One region of the Actinophytocola sp. genome, then DNA from elsewhere that is predicted to be linked to it. Evidence: predicted binding sites of a transcription regulator. Region 1 holds the regulator's gene; the other holds the start of a gene.
The links. The regulator LexA, encoded in region 1, represses DNA repair genes until DNA is damaged. The targets are predictions, from matches to a motif close to CGAACACGTGTTCG.

Region 1 (7,386 bases):
CGGCGCGTCGACGATGTGGCCGTGCTCGGCGATGTACTCGACGATCGCCTCGATCTGCTCTTCCTGGTAGTTCAGGGCCTTCAGCGCACGAGGCACGGTCTGGTTGACGATCTGCATCGAACCGCCGCCGACCAGCTTCTTGAACTTCACCAGCGCGAGGTCGGGCTCGACCCCGGTGGTGTCGCAGTCCATCATCAGGCCGATGGTGCCGGTCGGCGCGATCACCGCCGCCTGCGCGTTGCGCCACCCGTTCGACGCGCCGATCTGCAGGCCGCGCTGCCACTCGCGGGTCGCCAGCCGCTGGATCGCGATGTCGTTGCGGTGATGGGTGCGGATGAGGTCGTTGGCCGCCGCGTGCTTGCGCATGACGCGCTGATGCGGCTCGGCGTTGCGAACGTAGCCGTCGTACGGTCCGACGACACCGGCGAGCTCGGCGGAGCGCCGGTAGGCGGTGCCGGTCATCAGCGATGAGATGCTCGCCGCGAGCGAGCGGCCGCCCTCGGAGTCGTACGCGTGGCCGGTGGCCATCAGCAGCGCGCCGAGGTTGGCGTAGCCGATGCCCAGCTGCCGGTACTTGCGCGTGGTGTCGCCGATCGGCTCGGTCGGGAAGTCCGCGAAGCAGATCGAGATGTCCATCGCGGTGATCACGAGCTCGACCGAGCGCGTGAACAGCTCGCCGTCGAACGTGCAGTCCTCGCGCAGGAACTTCATCAGGTTCAGCGATGCGAGGTTGCAGCTGGAGTTGTCGAGGTGCAGGTACTCGCTGCACGGGTTCGACGCGGTGATCCGGCCCGACTCGGGGCAGGTGTGCCAGTCGTTGATCGTGTCGTCGTACTGGATGCCCGGGTCGGCGCACTCCCACGCGGCCTGGGCCATCTTGCGGAACAGCGTCTTCGCGTCGACGCGCTCGAGGATCTCGCCGGTGGTGCGGGCGCGCAGGCCGAAGTCGTTGGCCCCCTCGACGGCGTGCATGAACTCGTCGGACACCCGGATCGAGTTGTTGGCGTTCTGGTACTGCACCGAGGTGATGTCGGTACCGCCGAGATCCATGTCGAAGCCGGCGTCGCGCAGGACGCGGATCTTCTGCTCCTCCTTGGCCTTGGTCTCGATGAACTCCTCGACGTCCGGGTGGTCGACGTCGAGCACGACCATCTTCGCGGCACGGCGGGTGGCGCCGCCGGACTTGATCGTGCCGGCGGAGGCGTCGGCGCCGCGCATGAAGGAGACCGGGCCGGACGCGGTGCCCCCGGAGGACAGCAGCTCCTTTGACGAGCGGATGCGGGAGAGGTTCAGCCCGGCGCCGGAGCCGCCCTTGAAGATCAGGCCCTCCTCGCGGTACCAGTTCAGGATCGAGTCCATCGTGTCGTCGACGGAGAGGATGAAGCAGGCGGACACCTGCTGGGGCGACGAGGTACCGACGTTGAACCAGACCGGCGAGTTGAAGCTGAACACCTGGTGGAGCAGCATCCAGGTCAGCTCGTGGGAGAAGACCTCGGCATCGGCCGGTGTGGCGAAGTAGCCGTGCTTGGTGCCGGCGTCCACATAGGTCTTGACGACGCGGTCGATCAGCTGGCGCAGCGAGTGCTCACGGACCGGGGTGCCCACCGCGCCCCGGAAGTACTTGCTGGTCACGATGTTCGTCGCGTTGACCGACCAGAACTCGGGGAACTCCACGCCCCGCTGCTCGAAGTTCACCGAGCCGTCGCGCCAGTTGGTCATCACCACGTCGCGCTGCTCCCAGGTGACCTCGTCGTACGGGTGCACACCATCGGTGGTGTGCACACGCCGCACGGTGAGCCCCCGGCTCACCTCCTGGGCGCCCCGCGCCGCCGAAGCGCCGACAGTCTCCGTCATGACCAGTCCCTCTCCCTCGTTACTCGCTACCCCTGACACCGACGTCCCCGCTGACGTCACCGTCCGATCCGACCTGTTCCTGATTCGTTGCCGCCTCATGCCTCTGGTGTTCCCCGCAACCCCGCGATCTCCTTCTCGAAGTCCTCGATCGACGAGAAGGAGCGGTACACGCTGGCGAACCGGAGATAGGCGACCTCGTCGAGCTCGCGCAGCGGGCCGAGGATGGCGAGCCCGACCTCGTGGCTCGGCACCTCGGCCGGTCCGGTCGACCGGATCGTCTCCTCGACCAGCTGGGCCAGTTGTTGCAGTGCGTCCTCGTCGACGGGGCGTCCCTGACACGCACGCCGCACCCCGGTGACGACCTTCTCGCGGCTGAACGGCTCGGTGACGCCGGAGCGCTTTACCACCGCGAGGACCGCCTCCTCGACCGTGGTGAACCGCCGGCTGCACTTCGCGCACGACCGCCGCCGCCGGATGGCCTGGCCTTCGTCCACCTCCCGGGAGTCGACGACCCTGGAGTCCGCATGGCGGCAGAACGGACACTTCATCCAGGATCACCCCTCGTCGTCTCGCCCGCTCGCAGCCAAGCCCACGTGGTGATCACCTTGTGGATGGCCGGTGGACAACCTGCCCCAGCCTGTGGACTAACTACAAGTCTGTAACTACTAGATGTTGGGGTCGACGGTATGCCTAGACGCCACATGATGCAAGTCGCCCAAGTGCGGACATGCGGAAGGGGGATGTTGTCCGGGTCACTCGGGGAACGTGATCGCCCGTGCCGGGAACGGCATCCGGCGTCAACCAGGCAGGCGACACTCGTACGCGGCAGCGGACGCTCGTCGAGTAGCTCGCGTCGGTTCATCAGTCGCCGGAGTCGGGGTGGCTCCGGGCATCGCCGAACGAGGGTCGCGTGGCAGCGCGATCGGCCGTGGTTCAGCCGGCGGTCGGGACGGTTAACGGCTGGCCGGGCGTGACTCCGTCCGCCAGGCCGCCGTTCAGCTCGCGAATCCGGTCGACCACCGCGCTCTCGTCGCTGCCCGGCGCGACCCGGCCGGCCAGCTCCCACAGACTCTCCCCGGGCTCCACCCGGACCACCGTGGTCCGCTCCGGCACCGAGGCCTGCCCCGAGCTCGCCAACATCCCCAGGCCGACCACGGCCAGGCACACGACGGCCGCGACCGCGAGCAGCCACGACACGGGCAGGTGCGGCCGCCTCGGCGCGCAGTCCGTCCGCGGGACCACCCGGGGCGCACCCACGACGCGACGCCGGGTCGGCGGGGCGACCGGGCGCGTCCGGCGGCGCAGCGGGGGAACGACCTGCTCGACAGCCTCGCGCTGGGCCGGAACACGCGCCCGCGTCCGCTCGGCCTGCTCCTTCGCCCGGTGCGCCACCACGCTCATGACTGCCTCCCGTCGCGTTCGAACACCTGCCCGAAGCTCGAACAGTCGTTCGATCGAACCCTCGTGCGAATTTGTACCACGGGCCACCGACAAAAACGAGAACCGTCCGGCGTGTCGTCGAACAGGTGTTTGATCTCGTCGTGGCGGACGGTTAACGTCGAAGTCGCAGTTGAAACAGACAGTCACATCCGGGCGTTCGAACAGACGACCGGCGCGCAGGGAGGCAGGGCAGTGCCACGCAAACCCGGAGGAATACCCAAGGGTGTCCCCAAGCGGAAGCCCCTCAAAGGGAACCTACGCAGCTTCCCGGACCTCGACCGGGGCGAAGACACCGAGCTGCCCGTCCGGCAGCGCGAGGTGCTCGAGGTGATCCGCACCTGGGTGGAGCGGTTCGGCTACCCGCCGAGCGTCCGGGAGATCGGCGAGGCCGTGGGGCTCACCTCCACCTCGTCCGTCGCCTACCAGCTGCGCGCCCTCGAACAGAAGGGCTACCTGCGCCGCGACCCGAACCGGCCGCGGGCCATCGGGGTGCTGCCGCCCGACGCCGTGCCGGAGCCGGCCGACGGGGTCGGCGCCGCCACGCTGGTCGGCGAGGACACGGTCGACGAGAGCGCCGAGAGCATGCCGGCTCCGGCGTACGTCCCGGTCCTCGGTCGTATCGCCGCCGGTGGGCCGATCCTCGCCGAGGAGGCCGTCGAGGACGTCTTCCCGCTGCCGAAGGAGATCGTCGGCGAGGGAGCGCTGTTCCTGCTGCGCGTCGCCGGTGACTCGATGATCGACGCGGCTATCGCCGACCAGGACTGGGTCGTGGTGCGCCAGCAGCCGACCGCCGACAACGGGGAGATCGTCGCCGCCATGATCGAGGGCGAGGCGACCGTCAAGACGTTCAAGCGCAAGGACGGCCACGTCTGGCTGTTGCCGCACAACGAGGCCTACGAGCCGATCCCCGGCGACGACGCGACGATCCTCGGCAAGGTCGTGGCGGTCCTGCGGCGGTTGTGACGCGGCCACCGGGTGCGGGCTTCTTCACCGAGCACACCGTCGCCGAGCTCGCCGATGAGCTGCGGGGCGGCCGGCGCTCGCCCACCGACCTGGTGGAGCACGCGCTGGCGGCCGCCGCCCGGCTCGACCCGTCGCTCAACGCGTTCGTGACGCTCGACGAGGCCGGTGCCCGCGGGGCCGCCCGCCGTGCTGCCGACGAACTCGCCGCCGGCCGGGATCGCGGGCCCCTGCACGGGATACCGGTCGCGGTGAAGGACCTCGTCGACACGGCGGGCCTGCGCACGACCATGGGCTCGCGGCACTTCGCCGACAACGTGCCCGAGCGGGACGCGGAGTGCGTGCGCCGGCTGCGGGAGGCCGGCGCGGTCGTGGTCGGCAAGACCGTGACGCACGAGTTCGCCTACGGGCCGACCGGCGACCGCTCGGCGACCGGGCCGGCCCGCAACCCGTACCGCCCGGCGGCCATGTCCGGCGGGTCCAGCGCGGGGTCCGCCGTCGCCGTGGCCGCGGGCATTGTCCCGCTGGCCGTCGGCACGGACACCGGTGGCTCGGTACGTATCCCGGCCGCGTGCTGCGGCATCGTCGGGCTGCGGCCGACCTTCGGTGCGATCCCGGGCGACGGCGTCTTCCCGCTGTCCCCGACCCTGGACGCGGTCGGCCCGCTCACCCGGACGGTCGCCGACTGCCGGCTGCTGTGGCGCGTACTGGCCGACACCGGACCGGAGCCTGACGAGCCGCCGCGGCCGCGGATCGGCTGGGTGGCCCCGGAGACGTTCCACCCGGCCGACGACGCCGTGACACGTGCGGCGCGTGCGCTGGTGCCGCACGCCGAGGACGTGGCCGTGCCGAACGCCGGGACGCTGCTGTCGATCTACGGCGCCATCCACGGCAGCGACGCCTACGCGATCCACGCCGAGCGCGTGGCGAGGGCCCCCGAGCTGTTCGACGAGGAGGTGCTGGCCCGGCTGCGGGCGGCCGAGGAGGTGCGCGGCTGGGAGTACGTGCGGGCACTCGAGGACCGGCGCCGGGCCCTCGACACGATCGGCTCGCTGTTCGCCGACCACGACCTGCTGGCGCTGCCCACGGTTCCGCTCCCGGCCCCACCGGTCGGCGCGCGGACCGGACGGATCGGTGACACGGAGATCGACGTCCGCACCGCGCTGCTGTCGCTGACCAGCCCGTGGAGCGTGCTAGGCCTGCCCGCGCTGTCCGTGCCCGCCGGAATGGTCGACGGCCTGCCGGTGGGACTCCAGCTCGTCGCACCGCCCGGCGGCGAGGAACTGCTGCTGAGCGCGGCCGAACACCTCGGCTAACCGCGGTAGAAGCGGCGGCGGGACCGCGCGGTGCGCCAGCGCAGCGACGCGAGCACGCCCATCATGAGCAGGATGGCCACACCGGCCGCGGGCACGATCGGCAGCCCCTGCTTCTCCACGTTGTTGCTGGCCAGGTCGCCCGCCGGCGCGGGGGCGACCGACTCCGGCGTCTTCTCCGCCTCGGACTCCTCCTCCGCCGGCGCGGCCGCCGGTGCGACCAGCTCGAGGGCCTCGTTCACGAAGCGGATCGGCTCGCCGGACCTCTCCGACGCCGAGACCAGCGAGCCGTCCGGCTCGAACGCGATCGCCTCGCCCTGCGCCTCGTTCGGCAGCGGCACCCGCACCGGCTCGCTGTTCAGCGCCTTGACGATGTCCTTGTCCGGCGCGGCGTAGAGGTAGGCGTCGGTGTAGGTGCGCACCGCCACGACGGTCCCGTCCGAGCTCACCGCGCCGCCGGTGATGGTCCGCGAGCCGACCGGGCCCGGCACCGGGCCGCCCGGGGTGTCGGTCGCCTCCAGCTTGATGGTGGCGACCTTCTTCATCGGGGTCGGGCCGGGGCTCTGCAACTGGCGGACCGGCGAGTAGACGCCGGCGTTGCCCACGTCCTTGGTCACGAAGTACGGCGCGCCGTTGGCACCGACCAGCAGCGCCTCCGCGTCGTGCTTGCCGTCCGGGTAGGTCAGCCGATACAGCGTCGACTTGCCGGCCGGCGTGAGCGCGATCAGCGCCGCGGTATCCCGCTCGAGGTTGTTGTCGCCGCCGTCGGCCAGGAGGAACGTGCCGTCCGGCGCGCGGCCGAGATCCTCGACGTCGAACGGGTCGGTCTGGCCGACGATCTGCCGCTCGACCGTGCAGTCCTTGCGGACCACGAGCACCGTCGCCTTCTCACCGCCGTCGTTGACCATGTACCAGCGGTCCTTGTCGGCGAGCACGCCGGACAGCTCGGCCAGGCGCGGGTCCTTCATCGCGCACTTGTTCACCGGTGCCTCAGGTTTAGGGGGATCAGCAGGCTGGGCGGCTGCCGCCTGGGCCGGGATCACCAGCCCGAACAGCAGCGACACTGCTAGGACAGCTCGCCGCACACCACACCTCCGTGACCCGAACGTCACCGATCTGGAGCCCCACCGTATCGCTACTAGTTACGGATCAGGCGGATGTGCCGTTCACGGAAAAACGTTCCAACATGCCGGCCAGATCGGCTTTCACCTTGGCATGCAGCACGGTTCCTTGCTCGGTGTGCCGCTCGGCGAGCACATCGCCGTCCCGGTGCACCCGCGCGACCAGCTCGCCCCGCGTGTACGGGACCAGCACCTCCACCTCGACCGACGGCCGCGGCAGCAGCTCGGTGATCCGCTCGCGCAGCTGCTCGGCCCCCGCGCCGGAGTGGGCGGAGACGAACACCGCGCCGGGCAGCAGGTGCCGCAGCCGGGCCAGCGCCACCTGGTCGGTGGCGTCGATCTTGTTGACCACGACGAGCTCGGTGGGCAGGCCCTGGTCCCGGCGGTCGGCGATCTCACCGAGCACCTCGCGGACCGCCTCGACCTGCCACTCCGGGTTCGGGTCGGAGCCGTCAACCACGTGCAGGATGAGGTCCGCGTCCGCGACCTCGTCCAAAGTGGACCGGAATGCCTCGACCAGCTGGTGCGGAAGGTGCCGCACGAAGCCGACCGTGTCGGTGAGCGTGTACGGCAGCCCGTCCGGCGTGGTGGTGCGCCGCACGGTGGCATCCAGGGTGGCGAACAGCGAGTCCTCCACCAGCACCCCGGCGCCGGTCAGCGCGTTGAGCAGGCTCGACTTGCCGGCGTTGGTGTATCCG
Region 2 (7,386 bases), on a different contig from region 1:
CTTGCGGGCCATCGCGTTGTCGCCGCCCGCGGTGTTCTCGATGAGGATCGGCAGCGGGAAGCCGCCCGCGTCCGACGTCCGCTCGAAGAACTTGCGCCAGTTGACGAGGCCCTGGGCCGGGTCCTCACCCTGGATCACGTGCCCGCCGTGGACGATGAGGCCCTTCGCGCCGGTGGCGGCGGCCGACTCGGCGTACTGGGTGACCGTCTTGCGCGAGGGGATCCGGATGCGGTTGTTGGTGGAGGCGATGTTGACCGGGTACGGCGAGTGGACGAACACGTCGATGCCGGCCTCGCGCAGCGCGTCGGCCTGCGGGTGCGGCGGCTGCGCCTTCCAGCTCTGCGGGTCGCCGAGGAAGAACTGAACGACATCCGCATCTCGCTCGCGCGCGGCGCCGAGCGGGTCGTCGCTGTGGATGTGGGCGCCGATGCTCATGAACCGCGAGCGTAGTCGCCAGGTCCGACGCAAACGGGACTGCCCGCCCGCGGTCGGCTACGCCAGTCGGCCTACCCCGGGCGGGTCGACCCGGTACACAGAATTGATTCGCCTGGTCACCGTCACCGGGGCGGGTTACCTTCGTTAGGTCCGGTAGGTGCGTGGCCCACCGGTGTGTGAGCGGGAGGACAACATGCGAGGGCGTGTGCGAGGTGTCGTCGCGGCGGCCGCACTCGCGCTCGGACTCTCCGCCACCGGCTTCGTCGCGGGCGGCACCGCGAGCGCCGCGCAGCCCATCGTGGTCGGCGACTGCTCCACGACGGTCTCCGGCGAGCCGGGCACGCCGCTCGCGCTGAGCCCGGCCGCCGTGCTGGACCCGGTGCTCAACGTGGTCCGCGCCGTGCCGCTGATCGGCCCCGGTCTCGTCAGCCAGGTCAGCGCCCGCGTGTCGAGTATGGGCAACATCCCGCTGGGCACTCTGCCGGCCGCCGACACCTCGATCTCCGGCGGCACGATCGCCGCGGCCGCCGTGCCGCGCATCAGGTCGGCCATCCGGACCATCCCGCTCATCGGTGGCGTGCTCGGCCAGGTCGTCTCCGGCGTGCAGGGCGTGCTCTCGTCCGGCTGCGGCATCGTCGTCAATGTGGCGAACACGGCCGCGGCCCCGGTGCAGGACGGCACGAAGGCCGTCGCGGACACCTCGGAGAAGGTGGTCGGCGCCCTGGTCCCCGGCGGCACCGCGCCCGGCGGCGGTGGCCCCGGTGCCGAACTGCCCGGAGGCGGGAACGGGCCGGGTGGCCCGGGCGCCATGCCGCGCCCGAACCAGCCGCCGATCGGCGGTTACCAGCCGGGTGGCTGGTCGCTCTACCAGCCGGGCCTGTCGAACTTCGGCCGCTGGCCGATGGCCGACTACGGCTCGGTCCCGTACGCGCGGGCCGGCCTGTTCGCGCCCGCGCCGGGCGTGCGCTACGGCGGGAACGTGCCGGGCTACACGCCGGAGTTCGGCATCCTCGGCGCCGACCACAAGGGCGACGGCGTGCAGGCCGCCGGCCGCGCCGAGGCGCTGACGCCGCCCGAGGGCCAGAAGATCGCCCTGCCGGTGCTGCTCGCGGTGCTCGCGCTGTCCGTGGTCACCGCCGCGCTCGTACGGACCTGGGTGCTGCGCCGGGCACCGGCCGCGGCCCTGTAGCCTGTATCTCGCAAGACCCCTCCTGCCACGGAGAGCCCGTGGCCGCCGAGTCCACAGGAGGTGAGTGGTCTTCATGCGTCATTACGAGGTCATGGTCATCCTCGATCCCACTCTCGACGAGCGCACGGTCGCGCCGTCCCTGGACACCTTCCTCAACGTCATCCGCACCTCGGGCGGCAACGTGGAGAAGGTGGACGTGTGGGGCAAGCGTCGGTTGTCGTTCGAGATCAAGAAGCAGACCGAGGGCATCTACGCGGTGCTCGACGTGAACGCGGATCCGGACGCGGTGAAGGAGCTGGACCGCCAGCTCGGCCTTCAAGAGTCGGTGCTGCGGACTAAAGTCCTGCGGCGCGACCCCGCGGGGGCCTGAGACCGGGAGGTACAGCAAATGGCTGGCGACACTGTTATCACTGTGATTGGCAACCTGACCGCCGATCCGGAGCTGCGGTTCACGCAGTCCGGCGCCGCGGTCGCCAACTTCACCGTCGCCTCGACGCCCCGCATGTTCGACCGCCAGAGCGGCGAATGGAAGGACGGCGAGGCACTTTTCCTGCGGTGCAGCATCTGGCGGCAGTCCGCCGAGAACGTGGCCGAGTCGCTCACCCGCGGCGCCCGCGTCATCGTCAGCGGCCGGCTCAAGCAGCGCTCCTTCGAGACCCGTGAGGGCGAGAAGCGCACCGTCGTCGAGCTCGAGGTCGACGAGATCGGTCCGTCGCTGCGGTACGCCACCGCGAAGGTCAACAAGGTGAGTCGCGGCAGCGGCGGGGGCGGCTTCGGCGGCTCCGGCGGCGGCGCACCCGCCGACGACCCGTGGGGCTCCGCGCCGCCCGCCGGCTCCTCCGGCGGCGGGTTCAGCGACGAGCCGCCGTTCTGACCGTCCACTGACTGACTGATTCGGGAGACCAATCGTGGCCAAGCCACCCATTCGCAAGCCCAAGAAGAAGGTTTGCGTGTTCTGCAAGTCGAAGAAGTCCGACGCGCAGCCGATCGACTACAAGGACACCACGCTGCTCCGGAAGTACATCTCCGACCGCGGCAAGATCCGTGCCCGCCGGGTCACCGGCAACTGCAGCCAGCACCAGCGCGATGTCGCCATCGCGGTGAAGAACGCGCGGGAGATGGCCCTGCTGCCCTACACCTCGACCGCGCGCTGATCAGGAGTCCGCCGATGAAACTCATCCTCACCGCCGACGTGTCCGGCCTCGGTGGGCCGGGCGACATCGTCGAGGTCAAGGACGGCTACGGGCGCAACTTCCTGCTGCCGCGCAGGTTGGCGATCATCGCCACCAAGGGCGCGGAGAAGCAGGTGCAGACCATCCGCCGCGCACAGCAGTCGCGGGAGATCCGGGGTCTGGACCACGCGCAGGAGGTCAAGGCCGCGCTCGAGAGCATCGACCCGGTACCGCTGCGGGCCAAGGCCGCCGCCGCGTCCGGCAAGCTGTTCGGGTCGGTCACCACGACCGACATCGTCACGGCGGTCAAGGCGGCCGGCGGCCCGGTGCTCGACAAGCGCACCATCGAGCTGTCCGGTCACATCAAGACCGTCGGCAAGCACTCCGTCAGCGTGCGGCTGCACCCCGACGTCACCGCGGCGTTCAAGGTCGACGTCACCGCCGGCTGACCTGACGGAGAGTAACTCCTCTCGCCTCAGCCCCGTGCCAGGCTCACCCGAGTCCGGCACGGGGCTGTTGTCGTGCGCCGAGTTGTCCACATGTGGGTTAACCCGCCAGAGGGTGCCTTCGACGACACGCCGACGAGGCGGTTCGGCACGACACGCCGGACCCGAAGCGGTTAGTTTTTCCACAACCTGTACACAGGCCCTAAGCAGGGACTTTATCTCTCGTTGATCAAGCTGTCCACAGGTTGTCCCCAGCGGAGAAGGGGCCTGTGGTTCGTTGCCCTCAGGCATCCCCAGCTTGTCCACAGAAGCGTCCCCAGCGAGGTTTGGCACGGCGCGATCGCGACCTCTAACCTCTCGCGAGGTTCCTCGCTCTACGTAGGCACAACGGATGGCTGGGGCGGCGGCGACACGCCAGTGATCCTGGGGTTCTTTACGCCCGCATCGTGGTTGCCTAGCGTGTAGTATCGAACACCCGTGCGATTTTCGAGGAGGGGTTCTCGGTGGCGTTGACCGATGACCGTCCGCCCGCGGCCGCCCCCGCGGAAGGCGCGCTCGACCGGCAACCGCCCCAGGATCTCGCCGCGGAGCAGAGCGTGCTCGGCGGCATGATGCTGTCGAAGGACGCCATCGCGGACGTCGTCGAGGTGCTGCGCCCCGGCGACTTCTACCGACCGGCACACCAGGCGGTGTACGACTGCGTGCTCGACCTGTACGGCCGCGGCGAGCCGGCCGACGCGGTCACGGTGTCGGCCGAGCTGGAGCGGCGCGGGGAGCTGCGCCGGGTGGGCGGCGCGCCGTACCTGCACACGCTGATCGCCACCGTGCCGACGGCCGCGAACGCCGGGTACTACGCGGAGATCGTCGCGGAGAAGGCCATCCTGCGCCGGCTCGTCGAGGCGGGCACGCGGATCGTGCAGCTCGGCTACGCGGGCGCCGACGGCGCGGACGTCAACGAGGTCGTCGACCGCGCGCAGTCGTCGATCTACGAGGTCACCGAGCGGCGGATGAGCGAGGACTACGTCGCGCTCGAGGAGCTGCTGCAGCCGACCATGGACGAGATCGACGCCATCGCCTCGCGCGGCGGCTCGTCCCTCGGCGTGCCGACCGGCTTCGAGGACCTGGACGCGGTCACCAACGGCCTGCATCCCGGCCAGATGGTCATCGTGGCGGCCCGCCCGGGCATCGGTAAGTCGACGCTGGGGCTCGACTTCTGCCGGTCGTGCTCGGTGCGCAACGGGATGACCAGCGTGATCTTCTCGCTGGAGATGAGCCGTACCGAGATCGTCATGCGCATGCTCTCCGCCGAGGCCAAGATCCGCCTCGCCGACATGCGCGGCGGCCGGATGACCGACGACGACTGGACCCGGCTGGCCCGGCGGATGAGCGAGGTCAGCGAGGCGCCGCTGTTCGTGGACGACTCGCCGAACCTGACGATGATGGAGATCCGCGCGAAGGCCCGGCGGCTCAAGCAGCGCCACGACCTGAAGCTGCTCGTCGTCGACTACATGCAGCTGATGACGTCGGGCAAGCGCGTCGAGTCCCGCCAGCAGGAGGTGTCGGAGTTCTCCCGGCAGCTCAAGCTGCTGGCCAAGGAGCTCGAGGTGCCGGTGGTGGCGATCAGCCAGCTGAACCGCGGCCCCGAGCAGCGCACCGACAAGCGCCCGATGCTGGCCGACCTGCGCGAGTCCGGCTCGCTGGAGCAGGACGCCGACATGGTGATCCTGATCCACCGCCCGGACGCCTGGGAGCGGGACGACCCCCGGGCCGGCGAGGCCGACCTGATCCTGGCGAAGCACCGCGCCGGCCCGACGACCACCGTCACCGTGGCGCACCAGCTGCACTACTCCCGCTTCGCGGACCTGGCCCAGGGCTAGTGCGCCGCGGTTACGCGGTCAGCGAGGCGTGCAGCGCTCGGAGTAGCCGGTTGAGCGCGGCCTGGTCGGCGGGGCCGAGGCCACGGAGGAAGTCAGCTTCGATGTCCGCCGCCGACTTCGCCAGCTCGTCGGCTGCCGAACGGCCGGTTCCGGTGAGGGTGATGACGCGTCGCCGCCGGTCCGAGGGGTCGACGTGGCGGTCGATCATGTGCTGGTCAGCCAGGCCGTCGAGGATGGGCACCACGTTTCTGGGATCGACGGCGACGAGACGGCTGAGGGCCTGCTGTCCCAACGGGCCGCGTTCGCGCAGTGCCCGCAGGACCGCGTGTTGGGTCGGTGTCAGGTTGTGGCGACGCAGCATGCCGATCCAGCTTCGCTCGGCCAGCGAGCCGAGCCGGGCGAGCAGGTAGCCGGTCCCGGTCTCGAACGACAGCTGATTGCCGGTCTCACCCTTCATGCGATCATCATACGCCATGATATACATGAGCCATGACAGACATGAATCATGACCAAAAGCCCGTCTATCTGGTGACCGGAGCGACCAGCGGCGTGGGCCACGCCAGCGCCGCGCAGCTGGCCACCCGCGACACACGCGTCCTGCTCGGCGCCCGGTCGGCCGACAGCGGTCATGCCGCCGCGTCCGCGATCAGAGCACGGACCCCGAAGGCCGACCTCGAGGTCGTGGTCGCCGACCTGTCGGACATGAGGCAGGTGCGGTCGCTGGCCGAGCAGGTACTGCGACACACCACCCGCCTCGACGGCCTCATCCTCAACGCCGCCGAGGTTCGGACTCGGCGTGAGCTCGGCCCCGACGGGTTCGAAACCAACTTCGCCACGAACTACCTGTCCGGATTCCTGCTGACGCACCTGCTGCTGCCGTTGCTCACCAGCTCCGCACCCGCGCGGATCGTCGCCCTGTCATCGTCGAACCACGCCCACGTCAAGCACCTCGACCTGGACGCGTTGCCCACCGGCACCGACTTCAACCACATCCGGATGTACACGACGACCAAACTGCTCACCGTGCTGTTCGTGTCGGAACTCGCGCGACGCGCTCACGGAACCGGCGTGACGGCCAACGCCGCGGACCCGGGATTCGTGCGCACCAACCTCGGCCGGCACACGACGGGACTGTTCCGCCTCTTCCTCACGGTCACGCGCCCCTTCCAGACCTCCCCCGCCAAAGCCGCCCAGACAACGGTGTACCTCGCCACCGCACCCGAGGTCACGACGACCAGCGGCGGCTACTTCGCCAACGGCCGCCCCGCCCGGCCGAGCCCGCTCTCCCAGGACCCGGCAGTCGCACGCAAGCTGTGGGACCTCAGCGTCGACCTCCTGACGCGGCGCGGCCTCGCGTCAAGCGACGAGCTGACCTGATGTCGGTCGCCGGACGAGCGAGGGCCCGGGAGCGGGTGGCTCCCGGGCCCTCGTTCACCGGATCCGATCAGGCGATCGGGTGGAAGGTGAACAGGTTGGCCAGCGCCGCCCGGGTGGCGGACAGCGAGGCGTCGTCCAGGGTGGACGCGGTGTCCAGCCCGGACAGAGCCGGCGACTCGAACGGCATCGTGTTCAGCGACGGGTCCGGCACCTCGGGGAGAGCGCCGACCGAGGGCACGGTGGGCACGATCTCCGTGGCGTCGACGTCGCCCACGGCCGGCACGGCCGGCACGCTCGGCAGCTCGACGGTCGGCTCGGCGACCTCGGGCACCGCGGGGACGGCGGGCAGCTGGGTCGTCACCGCGGTGAGGTCACCCGCGGCCGGCAGCCCGGCGGTCACGTCGGACACGTCGGTCAGGTCACCGGTCGCGGGCAGCCCGCCGGTCAGATCACCGGTCGCGGGCAGCCCGCCGGTCAGATCACCGGTCGCGGGCAGTTCGGCGGGAACCGCCGGAACCGCTGGAACAGCGGGCACAGCCGGAACGTCGGCCAGGTCGGACACGTCGGCCAGGTCGCCGGCCGGCACGTCCGCCAGCGGGTTGCCGTCCAGCGGCAGGTCACCGAGCGGCAGGTCACCCAGCGGCAGGTCACCGAGCGGCAGGTCACCGAGCGGCAGGTCACCCAGCGGCAGGTCACCGAGCGGCAGGTCACCCAGCGGCAGGTCACCGGCGCCGAACGGGACGTCCGAGCGCGCACCCGGGAGCGGGTGGGGGAGCACGTGGTACTCGCCCGCCCCGGACACCGTGTTCGCGACCGCGGTCACCTGGTCCTTCCCGGGCACGCCGGCCATCCCGCCGGCGAACCCGTCGAGCACGCCGCTGAACACGCCG

Region 2: a site for LexA is predicted at 3,711-3,724, ahead of dnaB (replicative DNA helicase). Genes of this name have one in related genera too.

Annotation. Positions count from the first base shown of each region.
Region 1 is NZ_JBOHGB010000018.1:23,155-30,540, reverse strand. Features, by position in the region: gene ACRDTB_RS09325 (vitamin B12-dependent ribonucleotide reductase) at 1-1,854, opposite strand, end outside; gene nrdR (transcriptional regulator NrdR) at 1,950-2,402, opposite strand; gene ACRDTB_RS09315 (LysM peptidoglycan-binding domain-containing protein) at 2,788-3,255, opposite strand; gene lexA (transcriptional repressor LexA) at 3,592-4,257, shown strand; gene ACRDTB_RS09305 (amidase) at 4,254-5,570, shown strand; gene ACRDTB_RS09300 (hypothetical protein) at 5,567-6,652, opposite strand; gene hflX (GTPase HflX) at 6,717-7,386, opposite strand, start outside.
Region 2 is NZ_JBOHGB010000144.1:4,776-12,161, reverse strand. Features, by position in the region: gene ACRDTB_RS31010 (deoxyribonuclease IV) at 1-435, opposite strand, end outside; gene ACRDTB_RS31005 (hypothetical protein) at 629-1,624, shown strand; gene rpsF (30S ribosomal protein S6) at 1,698-1,994, shown strand; gene ACRDTB_RS30995 (single-stranded DNA-binding protein) at 2,013-2,498, shown strand; gene rpsR (30S ribosomal protein S18) at 2,533-2,778, shown strand; gene rplI (50S ribosomal protein L9) at 2,793-3,245, shown strand; gene dnaB (replicative DNA helicase) at 3,746-5,119, shown strand; gene ACRDTB_RS30975 (MarR family winged helix-turn-helix transcriptional regulator) at 5,130-5,576, opposite strand; gene ACRDTB_RS30970 (SDR family NAD(P)-dependent oxidoreductase) at 5,609-6,496, shown strand; gene ACRDTB_RS30965 (hypothetical protein) at 6,564-7,386, opposite strand, start outside.